2 regions of the Streptomyces sp. NBC_01716 genome follow, and region 1 is predicted to be linked to the other one. Evidence: predicted binding sites of a transcription regulator. Region 1 holds the regulator's gene; the other holds the start of a gene.
What was found. The regulator HrcA, encoded in region 1, represses chaperone genes, less so after heat shock. The targets are predictions, from matches to a motif close to TTNGCACTCNGNNNNNCNGAGTGCNAA.

Region 1 (3,409 bases):
GCCCTCCAGATACTCCACGACCACGCCCTCTATACGGAGGTCGTCGCCCCAGACCCGCTCGACCAGTTCCGCGTCGTGCCGCCCTTCTACGTAGATACGCCCCGCACGGGCGACCCGCGCCCGCGCGCCGGGGACGGCTACCGAGCCGGAGGCCGTGCGGGTGGGCCGGGCCGGGCCGCCGGCGGTTGGCCGGACCAGGGTGACGGCCTGGCCTTCGAGCAGGAACCCGCGCGCCACCAGCGGGAACACCCGGTGCTTGCCGAAGCGGTCCTCCAGGGTGACCGTCGGCCCCTCGGCCGTCTTCTCGCAGCGGATCACCGCGCCGCAGAAGCCCGTCGACACCTCCTCGACCACCAGATCCGGCTCGGCGGGCACCTCCGGCACCGGCTTCGAGCGCTTCCAGGGCGGGGTCAGATCGGGGCTGTAGCTGCGCATCCCCAGACGATATCCGGGCTCACGCCGTGCCGAAACGTGCGGCGAGCGCGCCCCGCTGGGCCCGTACGAACGCCGCGTCGACGGCCGCGCCATGGCCGGGAACGTACACCGCGTCCCCGCCGCCCAGCGCCAGCAGCCGATCGAGGGCGGCAGGCCAGCGGGCGGGAATCGCGTCGTCGCCCGCCTGGGGTTCGCCCGACTCCTCGACCAGGTCGCCGCAGAAGACGATCTCCCGGTCGCCCGGGACGAGCAGGGCCAGATCGTGCCCGGAGTGCCCGGGGCCGACATTGGCGAGAAGTACCTGTCGCCCGCCGAGATCGAGCGTCCACTCGCCCGTTACGGGATGGTCCGGCACCACCAGTACGTCCACCGCCGTCGCGGCTTCGGAGGCGGGTACGCCGTGCCGTACGGCCGTGGCGCGCAGGCTCTCCCGGTCGCGGAGCAGCAGCTCGCCCAGGCCGACCGCCCCGTAGATCTCCGCCCCCGAGAAGGCCGCCGTGCCCAGGACGTGGTCGAAGTGGGGATGACTGAGCGCGATATGGGTGACGCGCCTGCCGCACAGCGCTTGCGCCTGCGCGCGGATCTCCGAGCCCTCGCGGAGCGTCGAGCCCGTGTCGTACAGAAGGACGGCGTCCGCGCCCACGACAAGCCCGACCGTCGCATCCCAGCCAGGCAGCCGCCGTCTGCCGACCCCCGGAGCCAGTCGTTCCCAGCCGTGCTCTTCCCAACGGACGTCCATACGGCGACGCTATCGGTGGGGCGGGCGGTGCCGCGCGGTAGCGTGACCGGTCGGCCTTGCTAGGGGCGTACCTCACGGCCGTACACTGGCCCGGGGAATGCTGGCACTCCCGCGCATCGAGTGCCAAGCCGGATCCGAGGAACCAGAGCTGGAGGTGTGCGCGATGCTGAGCGAACGCAGGCTTGAGGTGCTGCGCGCCATCGTCCAGGACTATGTCGGCACCGAGGAGCCCGTCGGCTCCAAGGCGCTCACCGAGCGGCACAAGCTCGGTGTCTCCCCGGCCACCGTCCGTAACGACATGGCGGTGCTGGAGGACGAGGGCTTCATCGCCCAGCCCCACACCAGTGCGGGGCGTATTCCGACGGACAAGGGCTACCGGCTCTTCGTCGACCGGCTGGCGGGCGTCAAGCCGCTCTCGGCGCCGGAGCGCAGGGCCATCCAGAACTTTCTCGACAGTGCCGTCGATCTGGACGACGTGGTGGGCCGTACGGTGCGGCTGCTCGCGCAGCTGACCCGGCAGGTCGCGGTCGTGCAGTACCCCTCGCTGACCCGCTCGACGGTGCGGCATGTGGAACTGCTCTCGCTGGCCCCCGCGCGGCTGATGCTGGTTCTGATCACCGACACCGGCCGGGTCGAGCAGCGCATGATCGACTGTCCGGTGCCGTTCGGCGACACGTCGCTGGCGGACCTGCGGGCCCGGCTCAACGCCCGGGTCGTGGGGCGCCGGTTCTCCGACGTGCCGCTGCTGGTGCAGGAGTTGCCCGACTCCTTCGACCTGGAGGACCGGGGCACGGTGTCCACGGTCCTCGCGACGCTTCTGGAGACGCTGGTCGAGGAGACCGAGGAGCGGCTGATGATCGGCGGCACCGCCAATCTGACGCGCTTCGGGCACGACTTCCCCCTGACAATCCGGCCTGTGCTGGAGGCACTTGAGGAGCAGGTCGTGCTCCTCAGGCTCCTCGGCGAGGCCGAGGACTCAGGCATGACCGTACGAATCGGGCACGAGAACGCCCACGAGGGCCTCAACTCCACGTCCGTCGTCGCGGTCGGCTACGGTTCGGGCGACGAGGCAGTCGCCAAACTCGGCGTGGTCGGACCGACCCGCATGGACTACCCCGGAACGATGGGAGCGGTACGCGCAGTGGCACGTTACGTCGGACAGATCCTGGCGGAGTCGTAAGTGGCCACGGACTACTACGCCGTACTCGGCGTACGCCGCGACGCATCACAGGACGAGATCAAGAAGGCATTCCGCAGGCTCGCCCGCGAGCTGCACCCGGATGTCAATCCCGATCCCAAGACGCAGGAGCGCTTCAAGGAGATCAACGCCGCGTACGAGGTGTTGTCGGACCCGCAGAAGAAGCAGGTCTACGACCTCGGCGGCGACCCGCTCTCGCAGGCGGGCGGCGGTGCCGGCGGCTTCGGTGCCGGTGGCTTCGGCAACTTCTCGGACATCATGGACGCGTTCTTCGGGACGTCGCAGCAGCGTGGGCCGAGGTCGCGGACGCGGCGCGGCCAGGACGCGATGATCCGGCTGGAGATCGACCTCAACGAGGCCGCCTTCGGTACGACGAAGGACATCCAGGTAGACACGGCGGTCGTCTGTACGACCTGCTCGGGCGAGGGCGCCGCACCCGGCACCTCCGCGCAGACCTGTGACATGTGCCGCGGTCGCGGTGAGGTCTCGCAGGTCACGCGGTCCTTCCTGGGCCAGGTCATGACCTCGCGGCCGTGCCCGCAGTGCCAGGGCTTCGGTACGGTCGTGCCGACCCCCTGCCCCGAGTGCGCGGGCGACGGCCGTATCCGCTCGCGCCGCACGCTCACGGTCAAGATCCCCGCGGGCGTCGACAACGGCACCCGTATCCAGCTCTCGGGTGAGGGCGAGGTCGGGCCAGGTGGCGGTCCGGCGGGCGATCTGTACGTCGAGATCCATGAGCTGCCGCACACGGTGTTCCAGCGCCGCGGCGACGATCTGCACTGCACGGTCACCATCCCGATGACCGCGGCGTCCCTGGGCACCCAGTGCCCGCTGGAGACGCTGGACGGGGTCGAGGACATCGACGTACGGCCGGGCACCCAGTCCGGCCAGTCGATCCCGCTCCACGGCCGTGGCATCACGCATCTGCGCGGCGGTGGCCGGGGCGACCTGATCGTCCATGTCGAGGTCATGACCCCGGCGAAACTCGACCCGGAGCAGGAGCGGTTGCTGCGGGAGCTGGCGAAGCTCAGGGGCGA
Region 2 (3,409 bases), 1.1 Mb from region 1:
GGCCGCAGAAGCCGAACACCATCGCCAAGTCACTGGCGATCGGCAACCCGGCCGACGGCCCGTACGTCCTGGACATCGCCCGCCGCACGGGCGGCGCCGTCGAGGACGTGAACGACGAGCAGGTCGTGGACGCGATCAAGCTGCTCGCGCGCACCGAGGGGATCTTCGCCGAGACGGCGGGCGGGGTGACCGTGGGCGTGACGCGCAAGCTCATCGAGACGGGGCTGCTCGACCCGGCGCTCACGACGGTCGTACTGAACACGGGTGACGGGCTCAAGACGCTGGACGCCGTCGCGCCGACGACGGGGCCGACCGCGACGATTCCGCCGAGCCTCGACGCGTTCCGCGCCGCCGGCCTGGCGCGTTCGAGCCGTTGAGCCCCTCAAGAAGCCGCTACTCCCCGGAAGGCAGAAACCGATGAGCGTGAACGTCCGTATCCCCACCATCCTCCGTACGTACACCGGCGGAAAGGCCGAGGTTCCGGCCGAGGGCACGACCCTCTCCCAGGTCATCGAGTCCCTGGAGTCGAACCACCCGGGCATCGCCGCCCGTGTCCTGGACGACCAGGGCAAGCTCCGGCGATTCGTCAACGTGTACGTGAACGACGACGACGTCCGCTTCGAGCAGGGCCTGGAGACCGCCACCCCGGACGGCGTGGGGATCTCGATCATCCCGGCGGTCGCCGGCGGCTGAGCGACGGGCCGGACAGCGGCACCCGGCCGAACGGCAGCGCCCGGCCGAACGGCACGCACAGTGAACGGTGTTGCCCCCTCCGCGAGAGAAGTGGAGGGGGCAATTCCATGAGGTTGAACGCGATAGAGTTGGGGTAGCCCCGCCGCCGCCGGTGTCGCGACCGTGCCCCGTGCATATGAGTTCGCGACAAGATGCGGTCAAAGTGTGGACGCTGTTTGCGCGGTTCCTTGCGCTTTGCCCGGCCCGACTTGCCCCTGGTAGCCCGGCATTTCACCTCTTTGCGTGTTGTGGCATGCCCATAATTCTCGTCCGATTGACCTGTTGCAGAGGGCAGTTGGGCAGATACATTCAGCCGCGGTCGACGCGTTCCGGCGCGAAGTGCGGTCCCGCGCAGGGGCCAGTAATAGGGGAGTTGGGCATGGCTCAGGGCACCGTCAAGTGGTTCAACGCGGAGAAGGGCTACGGCTTCATCGCGGTCGACGGTGGTGCGGATGTTTTCGTCCACTACAGCGCGATCCAGATGGACGGTTACCGCACCCTTGAAGAAGGTCAGCGAGTTGAGTTCGAGATCTCGCAGGGCCAGAAGGGTCCGCAGGCGGACATGGTCAAGCTCGCCGTCTGATTCCGGCGCGATCGGCCAACGACGCACTCACACACGAGGGGCTCGCATCCCAAGAGGGGATGCGGGCCCCTCGTGCGTGCGCGGTCCGCGCGCGGGGCTGTGCGCGCGGGGTCAGGGGGTGCGCCGCTCGGGAGTCGCTTGCACTCAAGGGGGTCGAGTGCTAATCATTGGCGTTAGCACTCTGCAGGTGAGAGTGACAACTTATGGACCGGGTCAGCGAGGCCCGAGAGCCTGTGGGGCAAGGAACCGCAAGGCTCTTCGGCCGTCCGTCGCGGGCGCGGACACGGTCCGGAGCAATCCACCCCCTGTCCGGGAGGACCACTTCACATGGCCAAGATCATCGCGTTCGACGAGGAGGCACGGCGCGGTCTCGAGCGCGGGATGAACCAGCTCGCCGACGCCGTCAAGGTAACCCTTGGCCCCAAGGGCCGAAACGTCGTCCTCGAGAAGAAGTGGGGCGCCCCCACGATCACCAACGATGGTGTTTCCATCGCCAAGGAGATCGAGCTCGAGGACCCGTACGAGAAGATCGGCGCCGAGCTGGTCAAGGAAGTCGCCAAGAAGACGGACGACGTCGCCGGTGACGGTACGACCACCGCGACCGTCCTGGCCCAGGCCCTGGTCCGCGAGGGCCTGCGCAACGTGGCCGCCGGCGCCAACCCGATGGCCCTCAAGCGCGGTATCGAGAAGGCCATCGAGGCCGTCTCCGGTGCCCTCCTTGAGCAGGCCAAGGACGTGGAGACCAAGGAGCAGATCGCTTCGACGGCCTCCATCTCCGCCGCCGACACCCAGATCGGCGAGCTCATCGCCGAGGCGATGGACAAGGTCGGCAAGGAAGGCGTCATCACCGTCGAGGAGTCGCAGACCTTCGGTCTTGAGCTTGAGCTCACCGAGGGCATGCGCTTCGACAAGGGCTACATCTCGGCGTACTTCGCCACCGACATGGAGCGTATGGAGGCGTCGCTCGACGACCCGTACATCCTGATCGTCAACTCCAAGATCGGCAACGTCAAGGACGTCCTGCCGCTCCTGGAGAAGGTCATCCAGTCGGGCAAGCCGCTGCTGATCATCGCCGAGGACGTCGAGGGCGAGGCGCTGTCCACGCTCGTCGTCAACAAGATCAAGGGCACCTTCAAGTCCGTCGCCGTCAAGGCCCCGGGCTTCGGTGACCGCCGCAAGGCGATGCTGAACGACATCGCCATCCTCACCGGCGGCACGGTCATCTCCGAGGAGGTCGGCCTCAAGCTGGAGAACGCCGGTCTCGACCTGTTGGGCCGCGCCCGCAAGGTCGTCATCACCAAGGACGAGACCACCATCGTCGACGGTGCCGGTGACAGCGAGCAGGTCGCCGGCCGCGTGAACCAGATCCGTGCCGAGATCGAGAACTCGGACTCGGACTACGACCGCGAGAAGCTCCAGGAGCGTCTCGCGAAGCTGGCCGGCGGCGTGGCCGTCATCAAGGCCGGCGCCGCGACCGAGGTCGAGCTCAAGGAGCGCAAGCACCGCATCGAGGACGCGGTGCGCAACGCCAAGGCCGCCGTCGAGGAGGGCATCGTCGCCGGTGGTGGCGTGGCTCTGCTCCAGGCTTCCTCGGTGTTCGAGAAGCTGGAGCTCGAAGGCGACGAGGCGACGGGCGCCGCTGCCGTCAAGCTCGCGCTGGAGGCCCCGCTCAAGCAGATCGCGGTCAACGCGGGTCTTGAGGGTGGCGTCATCGTCGAGAAGGTCCGCAACCTCAAGATCGGTCACGGCCTGAACGCCGCGACCGGCGAGTACGTCGACATGATCGCCGAAGGCATCATCGACCCCGCGAAGGTCACGCGTTCCGCCCTGCAGAACGCGGCGTCCATCGCGGCGCTGTTCCTCACCACCGAGGCCGTCATCGCCGACAAGCCGGAGAAGGCCGCCGCCGGCGGCGCGCCGGGCGGCATGCCGGGCGGTGACATGGACTTCTGATCCTGACGGATCGGCGGTTCATGGCGTAGCGGTACGCGCTTCCCGTACGTGCTTGTACGGACCGAGGGCGGCACTCCCTGGAAAGGGGGGTGCCGCCCTCGGGCGTTCGGCGGGCTCAGCAGCGGGCTGATCGGCCGCAGC

Region 2: groL (chaperonin GroEL) is a predicted target of HrcA. The motif match lies at 1,453-1,479, and genes of this name have one in related genera.

The regions. Positions count from the first base shown of each region.
Region 1 is NZ_CP109181.1:6,008,620-6,012,028, forward strand. It holds gene OIE74_RS26455 (DUF3097 domain-containing protein) at 1-435, opposite strand, end outside; gene OIE74_RS26460 (MBL fold metallo-hydrolase) at 455-1,174, opposite strand; gene hrcA (heat-inducible transcriptional repressor HrcA) at 1,338-2,354, shown strand; gene dnaJ (molecular chaperone DnaJ) at 2,355-3,409, shown strand, end outside.
Region 2 is NZ_CP109181.1:4,882,446-4,885,854, forward strand. It holds gene thrC (threonine synthase) at 1-377, shown strand, start outside; gene OIE74_RS21525 (MoaD/ThiS family protein) at 418-693, shown strand; gene OIE74_RS21530 (cold-shock protein) at 1,112-1,315, shown strand; gene groL (chaperonin GroEL) at 1,643-3,268, shown strand.